One region of the Bifidobacterium sp. LH_743 genome, then DNA from elsewhere that is predicted to be linked to it. Evidence: riboswitches for the same ligand, from Rfam matches in the RefSeq annotation. Region 1 holds a riboswitch; the other holds the start of a gene.

Region 1 (8,319 bases):
AGAACCGCCAGTTTACGCCGTGGATTCGTCAATGCACGGCACTAATCCACGAATACGTCTGCTCTCACTGATACAGCGTGGAGCCGCCTTCGCGGAATTTCTCGCTCATCGCCTGCATTCCGGCCGCGATCGTCTGCGCGTCCGCAACCAGCTTCTCCTGCGCCGCAGCGTCGCCGAACTTCTTGCGGATGTTCTGCGAAATGGCCATGGAGCAGAACTTCGGGCCGCACATGGAGCAGAAATGAGCCATCTTCGCAGGCTCGGCGGGCAACGTCTCGTCATGGAAGGCGATGGCGGTGTCCGGATCGTAGCTCAGGTTGAACTGGTCGAGCCAACGGAACTCGAAACGAGCCTTGCTCATCGCATTGTCGCGGTCCATGGCGTGCGGATGGTGCTTGGCGATATCGGCCGCATGGCAGGCGATCTTGTAGGCGATCACGCCCTGCTTGACATCATCCTTGTTCGGCAGGCCGAGGTGCTCCTTCGGCGTCACATAGCACAGCATGGCGGTGCCGTAACGCGCGATCTCCACGCCGCCGATGGCGGAGGTGATGTGGTCGTAGCCCGGCGCGGTATCCGTGGTGAGCGGCCCAAGGGTGTAGAACGGGGCGTCCTTGCAGATGGCCTTCTCCATCTCGATGTTCATGCGCACGGTGTCGAACGGAATATGGCCCGGGCCCTCGATCATCACCTGCACGTCATGCTGCCACGCGCGCTGGGTGAGCTCGCCCAGCGTCATGAGCTCGGCGAACTGCGCGGCGTCGTTGGCGTCCGCCAGCGAACCCGGGCGCAGGCCGTCGCCCAGCGAGAACGCCACATCGTACTTGGCGAAGATATCGCACAATTCGTCGAAATGCGTGTACAGGAAGCTTTCCTGATGATGCTGCAGGCACCATTCCGCCATGATCGAGCCGCCACGGGAGACGATGCCCGTCGTGCGGTTGGCGGTCAGCGGCACGAAACGCAGCAGCACGCCGGCATGGATGGTCATGTAGTCCACGCCCTGCTCGCACTGCTCGATCACGGTGTCGCGGAACAGCTCCCAGCTCAGCTTGGACGCATCGTCCTCGACCTTCTCCAGTGCCTGGTACATCGGCACGGTGCCAATCGGAACGGGGGAGTTGCGCAGAATCCACTCGCGTGTGGTGTGGATGTCATTGCCGGTGGACAGATCCATCACGGTGTCGGCGCCCCACTTGGTCGCCCACGTCAGCTTCTCCACCTCTTCATCGATGGACGAGGTGACGGCCGAATTGCCCATGTTCGCATTGAGCTTGGTGAGGAACTTCGAGCCGATGATCATCGGTTCGGCCTCAGGATGGTTGATATTGCACGGCATCACCGCGCGGCCGGCGGCCAGTTCGGAACGCACGAGCTCCACGCTGCAGTGCTCGCGTTCGGCCACATAACGCATCTCCGGGGTGATGATGTTGTGGCGCGCATACCACATCTGAGTCACCGGATGGTCCTTGGCGCGCAGCGGCTTGTGCTGGCGTCCACGCCATTCCTTGGAGGCCTTGCCACGCTTGATGGCGCGCTTACCGTCATCTTCGAGGTTGCGGCGGCGGCCTTCGTATTCCTCCACATCACCGCGGTCGCGAATCCAGTCGAGACGAAGCGGTGCCAGACCCTCCTTCGGATCGCACTTGGGGCCTTCCGTGTTGTAGTCCTTGAACGGTGCGTTCGGACCAACGCCGGGGGTGTCAGACAGCTTGATCTCGGTGTATGGCACTTCCAGATCGTAAGTGCCGAACTGGTTCTCGAAATGTACGGGCGTGGTCTTGCGGATGTGCGCCTTGTCACGTTGCTTGGAACCACGGGCGGCGATGTCCACACGCTGCTGCTTCGCCAGTTTGGATGCGGCCTTGGCCTCCTTGGCGTTTGTGAACTTCTTCTCGGTTGCTTCGACGGGCTTCTCGGCCGGGGTCGCAGCTTTCACACGCGGAGCATAGCCGTGCTTCCTGTCGCCGCGCACCGCCTTCCACCGCGTCACCATCTCACGGGTGGCTGCTTCCGGATCGTCCGCGCCCGCGATCGCGGACACCACGAACCAGCCGGCGGCCTTGGAGCGTGCCAGCATCTCCATATCATCGGCATGCACGCCGCCGCCGACGACCACGGGAAATTCGCTTGCCGTGCAAATCGTGTTGATCTGCTCCTCGTCGAGCGTATGTCCGGAACCGTCGTTGCCGCCCACGGAGGCCTCCGGCTTGGTGGTGGACACATGCAATGGGCCGGCGCCGATATAGTCGATGCAGCCGTCCGGCAGCTCGTTGATAAGCTTCACCAGGCTTTCGGTTTCCGCGGACAGGCCGACGATGGCGTCCTCGCCGAGCAGCGCGCGGGCCTCGCGTGGTTCCATATCGGTCTGGCCGATGTGCACGCCGTCCACCTTGATGCCCTTGTTGCGGGCCTGCCACACCACGTCCACGCGGTCGTCGATGACGAACGCCACGGAATCGGACTTGCCGTTGTCTTCGATGATCTGGGCGATGTCGCGGGCCATCTCGGTGATGTCCTTCGCGTCGGCATCCTTGGCACGCAGCTGGATGAACGTCGCGCCGCCGCGCAAAGCGTCATCGACCACGTCCGTCACCGGTCGGCCCTTGCAATCCTGAGGGCCGACCACGAAATATGCGCTCATGTCGAAACAGTCGCGCATGGATGCATATGGATAGTTATCCATTATTTTCCCCTTTTTATATTGAGTAAGTGCTCCAGAAGAAGTCTTATGATCATATGCAATCGTATATATTCCGTATATACGATTGTGGTTATGTGAAAATTAATCCCGAGAATCGGAATCAGACGGTTTCGTTGATTTCGGACGTGGCCACCTGATCGGCGGTGACGTTCCACAGTGCATCGAGCAACGCCACCTGGAACGAACCCGGACCGTTCGACTGCGTCTGCGCGATTTCGGACGCGCGGTCATACAGCAACGATGCGGCCAGCGCCGCGACAAGCGGTTCGGCCACGGCGAGATACGTTGCGGTCACGCCGCCGAGCGAGCAGCCGGCGCCGGTGATTTTCGTCATCATCGCGCTGCCGCCGGGCAGGCGGAAAGTATGGTCTCCGTCGGTCACCAGATCGACCGCGCCGGATACCGCGACCGCGCCCTTGCCGATGGGGGAGTGCTTCGCCAGATGACGGGCGATGCGCTTGGCCGCGTCGACAGCCGAATCAACCGCATCGACGGCTTCCACACCCGCGGGGCGGGTGGTCGGATTGTCCTGTTCGGCGTTGGCGAGACCCCACATCGCGTCGAGTGCGATGATCTCGCTGGCGTTGCCGCGCACGATGGTCGGCGGATATGTGCGGAACGATTCGAGAATGGCCGTGCGCGTCTCGCCGATGCCGGCCGCGACCGGGTCGAGCACCCACGTCTTACCGTTCTTATGCAGTTTGTATGCGATTTCGGGCAACGCGTCCTTGAAGAACGGCAGCAACGTGCCCACGTTGATGTAGTTGGATCCGGCGATTTCGGCGGTGGCGATCACGTCATCCGGCAGATAGCTCATGGCGGCCGTGCCGCCGGCGGCGAGCTGCGCGTTGGCCACCAAGTTGATGGTCACGAAATTGGTGAACGACTGCGCCAGCGGCGTCTGCTCGCGTACGTCGATGACGGCTTTCCTGATTGCCTCGCGGATTGGATCGGTGGCCGGAACGGATGTCACGCCATCGCTATGGTTGATTCCGTTGCCATCGGTGCCGTCGGCATATGAGTCAATGCTCATGATCTGCTCCCTACGTTGGTCCTAACCAACAGGTTCAAAGGGTCAGGCGTCGCGCCTATCTCAGCTTGCCGGACTTGGCCGTCAAGCACCCCCGCATGTTTACAACAGTGCTTAATCTATCTGCGTCCCTTGACAGGTGTAATTCCGTAGGTGTTTTTGGGCTTCCATAGGTGGTTGCTGCCGGATAAGCGCCGGCGAGATGCCTGGAATTAGGCGTTTGCTCGTGTCCGGATTCGAAGCTGACCGTCTACGGAACGCAAAAATCACCTACGAAATGCTGTCAGTCGCTCTGCGTTGTGTCTATGACGTTGCTGCAATATGCCGTCCTGCCGGCGGTCACGTCTTCGTAGAAGCGCTGTTTTTCGTCGATGTAGGCGATGGCTTTGCGCAGTCCCTCCAGTTGCGCTTCTAGGTGCTCGCGTTTTTCTGCAAGGATTTCCTGCCGTTCCGGTATCGACGACTCACCTTCAAGACAGAGCTGCGTGTAGTGTTGCATCTCTTTGATGCCTAGGCCACATCGTTTGAGACATGTCAGGCCGTTGATCCATGCGATGCATCGTTCATCGAAGACGCGTCGATTGTTGTGATCCCGCTTGAGACCCGGCACGAGCCCTGAATTGCAATAGAACTTCAATGCCTCGTAGTTCATGCCGGTCAGTTCGCAGGCCTGCTTCATCGTGTAGGTTTTCATGTTTTCGCGGAGTGGTATTGCCGTGATTGCCATACATGGCTCCTTTCGGATGCTGCGCGGTGGGACGTTCGGTGGGCGCCACCGGATGAGGTTGGGCTTGGGGCGCGCATTTTGTTTTTGCTTGCGCTCATCATGTCACGCTTCCGGTTGTACTTACCGGTAGATGGTACCGGCGAGTCGTAATTTGACCGGTAGCGACTACCGGATTCTATCGTTAGGGGCATCTCCGGCACATATACCGGTGTTTGATATCAGCGAACTTATGGAAGGAAAAACGATGGAGTATGTGAAACTTGCCAATGGCGTCGAAATCCCGAAGATAGGCTATGGCGTCTTCCAAATCGGCAAGGACGATGCCCCGCGTTGCGTGCGCGAGGCCATTGAGACCGGGTACCGTCATATCGACACCGCGCAGTCGTACTTCAACGAGGCCGAAGTCGGTCAAGGCATCAAGGATTCCGGCATCGACCGCAAGGAGCTGTTCCTCACCACCAAGATCTGGATCAGCAACTACGGTTATGAGAACACGCTGAAGTCTGTCGATGTGTCCTTGAAGAAGCTCGGCACCGACTATCTCGACCTAGTTTTGCTGCACCAGCCGTTCTCCGATACCTACGGCGCATGGCGAGCACTGGAAAAGCTTTACAAGGACGGCGTGATTCGTGCCATCGGCGTAAGCAACTTCTACCCGGACCGTCTGGCCGACATGGTCGCCTTCAACGAGATCGCCCCCATGGTCAACCAGGTCGAGACCAACCCGTTCAACCAGCAGATCGAAGCCCGCGAGAACATGGTCAAGCGTGGTGTGGCACAGGAGGCATGGGCGCCGTTCGGGGAGGGCATGCAGAACATGTTCTCCAATCCCACCCTGGCTAAGATTGGCGAGGCGCGCGGTAAGTCCGTCGCCCAGGTGATCCTGCGCTGGCTCACCCAGCGCGACATCGTCGCCCTGCCCAAGTCCACACACAAGGAGCGTATGGAGGAGAATCTGAACATCTTCGATTTCCGACTCTCCGACGACGAGATGGCAACCATCGCGGGACTCGACACCAAGACCAGCATGTTCTTCCGTCACGACACCCCCGAAGCGGTCGACCGCTTCGTCGGCTACGTCAAGGATCGCACCGGTCGCGAGTGATTCCGACCTCTGATTTTCCAGAGCGCCGGCCGGAACGGCGGGTGCTCGACGCCGACGTGCATCCGCCGAACGTTTTGCCGGAATATAACGGTATGGCCTATGAGGGGATGGCTACGCATCGTAGCAGGCGGGAGGTTGGCGAATGCATTGGAATTGGAAGGATAGAGCATGAGCAGCGGATGCATGGTGCAAGCGTATTGACCGAAAAGAATAGTCTTCTATGGAATCTCTTGCATTTGTGCTTTGACCGCGTTTTGGCTGCGGTGCAGCCTTGGGTGGGCTGCGATAGTTGGTTATTTTGTGGGCTCATTGCATCTGCCGCTTCTGTCGACGGGGTTGATGACAACAGAGGCGGCATGGATGGATGCGTTGTGGTTGGATTTTCCTTCGTCAAGATTGGGCGCTTTGCCTATTCTTCCCATTCCGTTCCGGACGGATTCCGGGATGGCTGTACGGACTGCGCGCCCAGTTTCGGTGCTGCGCTCGCCGTGGGCTGCGCCATGCCTTGCGGCGCGAACACGGTTCCGCCTCGTGGCGAATAAGCGGGTTGCGGCGCGGCGAAAATGTCCTCATTCCGGACTTCGGCGGAGGTGGAATCGCTCGTGAAATTGGAAGCCGCACTGTATCCGGAGGCTGTCTGCGGACGCCGACCGGCCCGCATGCTGGCCGCCATTTCCATACGTTCGATCGACATCTCGTCGAATCGTGCGCCTTCCGGATCGCTGGGCAAGGCCATGAATATAAGGTAGGCGATAGGTGCGGCGACGATGAGCAGCAAAGCGATGATCACCGCGCCAATACCGGTGCGGATGCCGTCCATCGATCCGTCTCCGCCGATCGCACGCAACGCGCCCATGCCGAGCGTCAACCCTCCGAACCGGCCGATGAGATTGCCTATGCCCGAAACGACGAGCAGCGCGACGAGGACCTTGCCATCCCTGCCGCTGTCATGCAGACGCCGTACGGAAAGGGTGATGAAGGGTACGAACAGCACCACTTTCACGATGGTCTCCACGATATTGGAGGTTCTGTCGTCGATGCTTGACAGTCCGATGAGCACGCCAAGCATGAAAAGCAGCAGCCAGTATGTCAGCAGACACCACCAGAATTCACTGCGCGACGCGCGTCCCTTGGTGTCGAGGAACTTCTTCCAGAATCGCACGTTGGCATCGGCGATATTGCAACCGTATGCAGGAAGATCGAGACTGTGAGCACGGCTGATTTCGGCGTAATCGATGGCGGGTGGTGCCACGGGTGTGCCGGATGCGGCGTAGTAGCTGTTATATTGTTGCGATTGCTGGTCTCCGCTCGTTGTGCCTGATGGTGATGTGTTCATATTGAGGGAGCCATAGGGGTTATATGGATTTTGGGAACCGTACTGGTCTGGTGCCGTCATTGGTTGCCTTTCGACTGGGAAAACGACTTCCGACACATGAATACAGTGAAAACGATAGCATAATCGGATATTTTCCGAGAATCCATATCACGAGCTGGAATATTCCGTATTAGCTCCTGAGATTGCCGCTCACCCACAATTGCCATCGTGGATGGAAGCTGCGATCTGGTCGCTTTGCTCATCCATCGCGTACTCGGCCAGACCTTGCTGTTGTTCGGCGATGCGTCCGCGGTCGGCTCCGAAATACAGCGCGGAATAGGAATTCGTCACCGCTTCCGTACGGTCACCGGCGATCGCGGGCTGTATGGTTCCGCAGGAGATCATGATTGAACGATGCGAAAGCTCATGTTTGACGACATCCACCAACCAGGGGCTTCGCGTGGTCTGCGTCCATGACGGATGTGTGGTGAGGATGTGTACGACGTTCCGTTGCGCACGATCCGATGTCTGACAGTAATACGCCACGGTGAGCTCCTGGGGGAGACCATCGGTCTGTCCGCCGCAGCTGTATTCCATGGTCTGCTCGATCTGCACGCCCATCGTTCCCGCCACGTTCGTAGCGAGCGTGTACCAACCGGCCGGATCAAGGTCGCCATTGAGCGTCGGTACGGCGATTGCCGCGGCGGAGCCTTCCGCGTCATGTAGGTTGGCCACCGCGTCCGACACCTGCTGTTTCACCGTCGAACGTAGCTTTTGCAGCGACTGCAGATCGGTGAGCAGTTCCCGCATGGATGAGTAATGACGGTCCTTCCCGTATCGGTCGATCAGCTCGTTCACCTGCGTCGGATCATCCACCTGCAACAGCCATTGGCCACCATGCTGGGTGAAATCGTCCGCCATGGTTTTGTCCACCGCATCGAGCAGCGTCTTGGTCTGCTTGTCGAGGTTACTCGCCGTGATCCGCATATTGGCAACGGCTTCCTGCTGACGATTGCGATTCAGCGAACCGAGCGCACGCTGCACTGGATCGCGCGTGGTGATCGACTGAATCTCCCTGGTTTTCGCCAACTGGTCGTAGTCGGTGATGTACTGCTGCACGGTTTCGATTTGCGCTGCGTATTCGTCCGGATTCTCCATGCCCTGCGCGAATGCGATACTGTCCTGCGCTGTCTGCCGAATACCCTGCATGGTTTCGATTTGCTGCGTAGCCCAATCGCTTTCGTCTGATGCGGTGCCTTTTTTGAAATACACAGCCGTGACGAATACCGCGCATATGATGACCACAATCAGAATATTTTTGGCGATTCGCAGACCGCGCGAATTCGAATCAGTCAACAGCATAACCTCAGTCTACTGGAGCGTGACGCATCTCGTCGCCGCTCATCTTTTCTATAAACGAATAAAAATCGGACATATG
Region 2 (8,319 bases), on a different contig from region 1:
CAAGCATCACGTAATTGGTGACGTCCACGGCCAGCGAGATGGAACGCATACCAGCGCGGGTCAGTCTACGGCGCATCCAATTCGGCGTACGGCTGGCCGGATCGAAGCCTCGCACGGCACGTGCATAGTAACGGTCACAGCCTGCGACGCCATGAATCGGATTGTTGTCGTCAACGATCACTTCGATGTCGGTCTTGGTGCCCTCCGGCAGTCCTTGGGTGACGGGCGCCTTCTTATCGAGACCGATCGCGGGATCGGTGTAGACGGCACCGGTGGAATGGTGGTATTCACGCGCCACGCCACGATAGGAGAACGCGTAGCCGCGATCCGGGGTGATGTTGATCTCCAGCAACGGCTGGTCCAAGTGCAGCAGATGCATGGCGTCATCACCCGGCTGGAGCTTCTCATATTCCTCCGGCGTGAAACCGTAGTTGCGCAGCAGGATGATGCCGTCATGATTGTCTCCCAGGCCGAGCTCACGCTCGGAGGCGCACATGCCGTTGGAGATATGACCATAGGTCTTGCGGGGCTCGATCTTGAAATCGCCCGGAAGCACGGCGCCCGGAAGCGTCACGACGACCTTCTCGCCGGCGGCCATGTTCGGCGCGCCGCAGATGATGCCGCGCGGCACCTTGTTGCCGTTCTCATCGACTTCGTTGTACTGGTCTCCGACATCCACGTGACACCAGTTGATAATCTTGCCGTTCTTCTGCGGCTCCGGAGTCGCATCGACCACATAGCCGACGACGATCGGACCGGTGACCTGAGAGGCGTGAATCTCCTCCTCTTCAAGGCCGACCTTCACCAAATCCTTGGCAAGCTGTTCGTATGTAAGGCCTTCCGGAACCTCGACATGGTCCTTGAGCCAATCAATGTCAACCATTGGCATGGGCAATCACTCCCCCATCACAAACTGTTCGCTGAATCGCACGTCGCCCTCCACCAGGTCGTGCATGTCGTTGATGTCGTGGCGCAGCAGCAGCGTACGTTCCACGCCGACGCCGAAGGCGAAGCCCGTGTAGACCTCCGGGTCAAGCCCAGCGGACTTCAGCACATTCGGATTGACCATGCCGCAGCCGCCCCATTCGAGCCAGCCGGCACCGCCCTTCTTGTCGGGGAACCACAAGTCAAGCTCGGCGCTCGGCTCGGTGAACGGGAAGTAGCTTGGACGCAGACGGGTCTTGGCTTCCGGACCGAACATGGCCACGGCGAGCTTGTCAAGCACGCCCTTCAGGTCGGCCATGGTCAGATGCTTGTCGACGGCGAGGGCCTCCACCTGGTGGAACACCGGAGTGTGGGTGGCGTCAAGCTCGTCGGTACGGAACACGCGGCCGGGGCATGCGATGTACAGCGGCACGCCACGGGTGATGAGGCCACGCACCTGATCGGACGAGGTCTGGGTGCGCAACACCATGTTGGAGCCGACAAAGCCGGCGGCGTCCTTGGCCTGGTTTCCCTTGACGTAGAAAGTGTCCTGCATCTGGCGGGCCGGATGGTCGGGGCCGAAGTTCAGCGCGTCGAAGTCGTACCATTCGGTCTCAACCTCAGGACCATCGGAAATCTGCCAGCCCATGGAGATGAAGAAGTCCTCCACGTCCTCCATCAGCTTCGGCAGCGGATGGCGTGCTCCCAGCGGCTTGCGGTTGACCGGCAGGGTCATGTCGACGGTTTCGGCGGCGAGCTCCCTAGCCTCCTCCTCGGCCTTGACCTTCTTCTCCTTGGTGCCGAACGCACGACCGAAATCGGCGCGCAGCTTGCCCATGAGCTTGCCGGCGTCCTTCTTCTGATCCTTGGGCAACGCGCCGATGGCCTTGCTGGCCTGCGTCATCGCGGATTCCGCGCCGGCGTACTGCGTCTTGATGGCTTTCAATTCCTCCATAGTGGAGGCGTTTTCGATTTTCGCGATGCCCTCGGCAACCGCATCGGTTACCGCTTGGGCGTCGAATACCGCACCCTCTGCCACGAGATACCTTTCTTATTTACCCGTTTGCTTTGCGCACAAAACGCGCAATTCCAACGTTTTTACGACTTCACATTCTTTCAATACGACTCGACATAGCCAAGCTCAGCAGCATCACCGCCGCGCTGGTGCCGAGATTGAGCGATTCCGCCTTGCCGTAAATCGGAATCGACACGATCCTGTCCGCACGTTCCAACACATCCTTGTCCAATCCGCGAGCCTCATTGCCGAAAAGCACCGTTTTGGCCTGTGAAAGCGATTGCGGCACGGCGAGCACATCCGTAAGCGGTTCCGGCGGACGCGCGTCGGTGCCATATACGTCGGCCGCATAGACGGCAAGTCCATGCTCGGCGCACCAATCGAAATATTCGTCCGTGCCCATGGTGACGACCGGCAGATGGAACAGCGAACCGGCCGTAGAACGAATCACCTTCGGATTGAAGATGTCCACGCAATCGTCGACCAGCACCACGCCTGCGCAACCGGCCGCATCGGCGGACCGGATGACGGTGCCGGCATTGCCCGGGTCTCGCACCTGCCAAAACGCCGCGACCATCGTATGCTCGTCCGAGTTTCCATCGATGACGGCGGAATCAAGGAAAGCACGCATGTCGGCGACGGCGAGCACGCCTTGCGCATCGGAACTCATACGTCGCATGACATCGTGCGTCACCTTATGCACATAGGCGCCGGCCTGCATAGCCTTCCCTGCCATCTGCGCCGCGATCGGGGTGATGAAGGTCGCATCCGGCTCTGCGGAGACGACCTCCACATACAGGTCCTCGACCAGGTCGGGATGCCAGGCAAGCAATTCGCGCACCGACTGCGGCCCTTCCACCATGAACCGTCCGGAACGTTTGCGTCCTTTGCGGTCGGCGAGTTCAGCGACCCTGCGGATACGTTCCGCCTTCGGGTTTGCAATGACTTCGGATTTAATTGGCATGCGCATTAGCCTAACACCTTCGAAGCGGTTTGAGGCGCAGACATGTCATGTTTTGAGGCATTCAGCAAACACCCAGTCACGTTCCAGCGTCGGCAAAGCATCTTTCTGCCGTACGCCAAGATACGGTTTTTACCATCGGCTTAAACGCCGATCGCGAGCGGCGCGAACCATCAACCGATAAGACATAAGGAAAACCACCATGTTCGTCCTCAGGAACGCGTGGAAAAGCGTCACCCGCAACAAGGGCCGCAACATTCTCATCATCGTCATCGTTACCATCATCGCGGCCGCCGCCACAATCGGTCTTTCCATCCGTCAAGCCGCAACCACCGCCAGAACGAACGGTCTGGCAGACACCACCGTCACCGCTCAGATCATCCTCGACAGAAGCAAACTCATCAACGAATCGAGACAGCAGGCCACAACGGATTCCGACTCGTCCGATTCATCCGAAACCGACGGCAAGCCCGACTTCGATGCGATGCGGTCCGCCTTGGCCGACAAACAGCTTTCACTCGCCGACTACCAGAAATACGCGAAGGCGTCCTCGGCCGTTAAATCCACGTATTACACGGAGACCACGGGGCTTTCCGCCACCGACAATTTCCAGCCGGTCAGCGATTCGGACAATTCGTCCGAATCAAGCGGCTCCGACAATGCCAAGAAGTCCGGCGACGGCTCCGACGACACGGATGCTTCCGGCAAGCAGAATGGCCAATCCACTCCGCCCGACGGCAAGATGAGCGACGGTGGCGGCATGTCCGGTCAAGACGGAGGAGCCATGGTATCCGGCGATTTCTCATTGGTCGGCTTCTCGTCCGATGAGGCCGTGTCCAACGCGTCCAACGGCAGCTTCACCATGGTGGACGGCAAAGTGTTCGGATACGGCGCAAACAGCGATGGCGATGTCATCATCTCCAAATCGCTCGCCGATTTCAACAACCTCTCCGTCGGCGACACCGTCACCGTGTCCGACACCAACGATTCAGACACCACCTACAAGCTCACCATCGTCGGCATCTACAAAAACTCCACCGACTCGTCCCAGCAGATGGGAGGGCCGATGCGTTCCACAGCCTCCGACCCGGCCAACGCCATCTACACGTCCGCGTCCACGCTGAAATCACTGGGACTTGATGCCGACGCCGATTCCGATTCCGCCGCCCAGCTCAGCTACACCTACGTATGCTCCAGCAAATCCGATTACGAGACATTCGCCAAAGACGCCAAAAAGGCAGGCCTGAGCAGTGACTACACCGTTTCCTCCGCGGATGTGGAAAACTACGAATCCAGCCTGGTGCCATTGAACAACCTCTCGAAGTTCGCCCTGACGCTGCTGATCGTGGTGCTGGCCGTCGGCGCGGTCGTGCTGGTGGTCATAACCCTGCTCAACGTACGCGAGCGCAAATACGAGATCGGCGTGCTCACCGCCATCGGCGTGAACAAGGTGAAGGTGGCGGCGCAGTTCACATTGGAACTGCTCATCGTCACCATGATCGGTCTTGCCATAGGAGCGGGGGTTGGCGCGGCCGCGTCCGTGCCGGTGTCCAACCAGCTGCTTGCCAGCCAGGTCGAGCAGCAGCAGTCGCAGCAGAGCAGCCAGCGCGAACAGTTCGGCAGGGATATGACGAAGCCTGGCGATTCCAACGAATCCAAGAACAGTTCCGATTCCGGCGACGGCTCCGCGGCGACCGACAACGACAATGGCGGGGCGTCCCAGCGGCGGACGCAGGGCGGACCTGGCATGATGGGCCGCGCCGTGGACTATGTCTCCTCCGTCAACGCGACCGTCAATCTCAAGGTGGTCGGGCAACTGCTGCTCGTCGGACTGGGACTGACACTGGTCGCGGCACTGGTAGCGGTGGTGTTCGTACTGCGCTACGAGCCGCTGCAGATTCTCGCAGACCGTTCCTGATCGCACGACCACACATCTTTTCCCGAAAGGATTCCCCATGACAACGAAAACCACGGATACGCCGACACTCCGCCTCGACGACGTCAGCTATGCCTACACCAAAGGCGGCAAACGCGTGCTGAAGAACATCAGCCATGACTTCCATGCCGGCAAGGTGCATGCCATCACCGGACCGTCGGGAGCGGGCAAGACCACGCTGCTCTCACTCATCTCGGGTCTCGCCGTCCCCACGGAGGGCAAGGTGCTGATCGACGGGGAGGATCTGGCCAAACGGGACCGTTATCGTTTCCGCAGCCACGATATCGGCGTGATATTCCAAAGTTTCAACCTGCTGCCCAACCTCACCGTTGCCGAGAACGTCATCCTGTCGATGGACGCGTCCGGCAAATCCTTCGACAGACCGAAGAAGGACATAGTCAACGAACTGCTCAAGCAAGTGCATCTACCCAAGGAATACGCCAACGAACGCATCCTGCATCTGTCCGGCGGCGAACAGCAGCGCGTGGCGATAGCCCGGGCGCTCAGCTACGATCCGGCCATCATCGTGGCGGACGAGCCGACCGGCAACCTCGACCTCGCCACCCAGGACGACATCATGGGCATCTTCCAAGCGCTCGCGCATGATGGGAACCGCTGCGTCATCATCGTGACGCACAGTCCGGAAGTGGCCAAAGCGTCGGACGAGGTGTTCGAATTGGCGCCGATCAGGCGACGCGGAAAGCGAAACGGCTAAGGACAGCCTAAGCAGACAAGAGCGGCAAGACAAGGCGACGGACGGCATTCCCATCATCGGCACCACGCGGGGAAACCATCCGTCGCCTTGTCTTGTTGGACGGTGACGCTACCATTGGACTTTCGACTACAGGGGCGCCGAATGCGGCTGAGACGGGCAAGGCCCGAACCCTTCAACCTGATCAGGATAATGCCTGCGTAGGGATGGTACCGGTCACATGCATGGCCATGCTCCGTGCAAGCGCGCCTTCTGTGTCTCGACGAATCATCGCAGCATACGAAAGCGGCAACACGGAAATCGGAGGATGCCCATGGCCAGCACAATGCCATCGCCGACGGCGAAGCAATCACAATCCACGAATCGGTCGCAGGACGGGGCCGCATCCGTGGCAACCGGAGATAAGGGCACTTCCGGCAGGCTCACGCCTAAAAACGCCCTGCTCGGCCTGCAACACGTGCTCGTGTCGAACGTATGGCTCGACCCGGTGTTCGTGGCCGGAGCGATCGGTCTTCCTCTGGCGCTGTCTTCGAATATGGTGAACGCCATTTTCATCGTGTCCGGCTTGGTCACGCTCATCCAAGCCACCAAGCTGGTACGTCTTCCCATCGTGCAGGGTCCTTCGGCCGCGTTCGACGCGCTGATGATTGCAGCGGGAACGGCTGGGTCGCTTGCCGCGGCGGGCACGTCCATCTTCATCAGCTCGCTGATTTTCCTAGTGCTGTGCCTGACACGCGTGATCGAGAGGCTGCGCTTCCTGTTCGCCCCGATCGTGTCGGGCGTGGTCATCTTCCTCGTCGGTGTGTCGCTGTCGAGCTTCACGTTGAGCGAATTCCTTGGCGGCGCACCCGGTGACAAGGGTTTCGCCGAACCGAAAACGCTGGCTGTTTCCATCGTCACCTGCGTTCTGGTGGTGGCGCTCTCGCAATTCGGCAAGGGCATGGCGAAGGCGTTGTCGTATCTGATCGCGCTGGTTGTGGGAACGGCGATGTCGTTGGCGTTCGGCATGGCCGATTTCTCCGAAGTGTCGTCCAAGCCGTGGCTTGGTCTGCCAAAATTCATGCCATATGGTGGTTTCGATTTCAACGCTGCCGTTTTCGTGCCTTTCCTCATCGCATACCTGGTAGCCATCATGGAGGCGCTCGGCGTATATCAGGCCGCCACGGAGATTCAGGGCACGAAGCTTGAGAATCGCCAGGTGCGCTATGGGCTTGCCGGCGAGGCTGCGGGATCGGCTATCTCCTCGCTGATTGGCGGCTTCACCACCACCGCATATCCGCAAAACGTCGCGTTGCTCAAGGTCACCGACGAAGGCAGGACACGCACCCGTGTGCCGGTGATCATCGCAGGCGTGGTGTTCGTGGTCCTGGGATTCATTCCGAAGGCCGGCGCGGTACTTTCTCTTATCCCGTCCCCTGTGATCGGCGGCATCTTCCTACCGGCCGCGGCCAGCCTTATCAGCACCGGCTTCAACACGCTGCGCAAAGTGGAAGGCAACGATCGCAACCAAGTGGTGATAGGGCTTTCCCTACTGCTCGGCATCGCCCTGCCGAACGCGCTCAGCGGACTCGAGGGCGGAGCGCATGTGTTCTTCTCGAACTCGATCCTGGTCGGAGCCTTCAGCGTGGTGATTCTCAAGGCGCTCATCATCGATCTGCCGGATATGATCGTACGACGTGCAAGGACGGCGGAACGCACGAATCAAACGGAATAATCGGCACAGCCACGGCATCGGAATTGTATATAAGGACATACGAAAGGGACACCACATGGAGGCACAGCAATCGCAGGAATCTGCAACACTCGACGAGCAGAAGGCGGACATCAAGCGGGAAGTGCTTGACTTCATATCACGATACGGTTGCGACAAAGCGCCGGATGATGCGTTCGACAAGCTGGCCAGACGCATCTTCTCCTTCCAGTTCGAGCATAATCTCCCCTACCGCGCCTACTGCATGTCCAAACGCGTGACTCCGCAGACGCTCTCCAGCTGGATGCGGATTCCGCCCATGCCGGTCGACGGCTTCAAGATGCTGACGCTCACCTCCGTGCCGGAAAATGATTGCGAGGCCGTGTTCACCACCAGCGGCACCACGCATCCCGGTCAACGTGGCCGCAATTTCCATCCCGATCTTGAGGTATGGGACGAATCGATGATCGTGCCGTTCAGGCATTTCATCATGCCCGACCGCGAGCGCATCCGCATCGCGGTGCTCTCCCCCGCATGGGATATGAACAAGCATTCGTCGCTATCACGGTATCTGACCCGTGCCGTTCAGGAGTGCGGCGCCGACGGCAGTGGCTTCTTCTTCCATGAGGATGGTCTTGATTTCACCGGTGTCGAGCGTTTCCTCGACAAGGCTTCAGCCGACAATGAGCCGGTGATGCTGATGGGCGCGTCTTCGGCCTACCTGTATCTGCTGGATTATCTGGACAAGCAGGGCAAGGCCTATCGTCTCGCAGCCGATTCGCGCATATTCGACACGGGCGGTTTCAAAAGCACCCGCACCGATATGACCGTCGACGACCTGTATGCGGCGTTCGGACGCGTGTTCGGAGTGCGGCGCACGCATTGCGTGAACATGTACGGCATGACGGAGCTGAGCTCCCAGATCTACGATCAGAACATCCTGTCCTATTACACGGATGGATCGTCGAATTATCTGAAGGAGACACCGTCATGGGTACGTTCGGTGTTCCTTGATCCGGCCACGCTCACGCCGGTAGCCGATGGAAAACAAGGTGTGATCGCGCATTACGATCTGGCGAAT

The links. A riboswitch is a leader RNA that binds a small molecule or an ion and turns the genes downstream of it on or off. The one in region 1 is predicted to bind thiamine pyrophosphate.
Region 2: another riboswitch for thiamine pyrophosphate. It lies ahead of AC1ATL_RS06735 (solute carrier family 23 protein); the one in region 1 lies ahead of thiM (hydroxyethylthiazole kinase).

The regions. Positions count from the first base shown of each region.
Region 1 is NZ_JBKESZ010000005.1:83,043-91,361, reverse strand. It holds gene thiC (phosphomethylpyrimidine synthase ThiC) at 65-2,689, opposite strand; gene thiM (hydroxyethylthiazole kinase) at 2,805-3,737, opposite strand; TPP riboswitch at 3,728-3,840, opposite strand; gene AC1ATL_RS07770 (MerR family transcriptional regulator) at 4,018-4,461, opposite strand; gene AC1ATL_RS07765 (aldo/keto reductase) at 4,706-5,566, shown strand; gene AC1ATL_RS07760 (DUF805 domain-containing protein) at 5,976-6,902, opposite strand; gene AC1ATL_RS07755 (hypothetical protein) at 7,092-8,243, opposite strand.
Region 2 is NZ_JBKESZ010000004.1:98,827-107,145, reverse strand. It holds gene pheT (phenylalanine--tRNA ligase subunit beta) at 1-889, opposite strand, end outside; gene pheS (phenylalanine--tRNA ligase subunit alpha) at 896-1,963, opposite strand; gene AC1ATL_RS06750 (TrmH family RNA methyltransferase) at 2,031-2,903, opposite strand; gene AC1ATL_RS06745 (ABC transporter permease) at 3,103-4,818, shown strand; gene AC1ATL_RS06740 (ABC transporter ATP-binding protein) at 4,856-5,551, shown strand; TPP riboswitch at 5,672-5,771, shown strand; gene AC1ATL_RS06735 (solute carrier family 23 protein) at 5,862-7,262, shown strand; gene AC1ATL_RS06730 (LuxE/PaaK family acyltransferase) at 7,318-8,319, shown strand, end outside.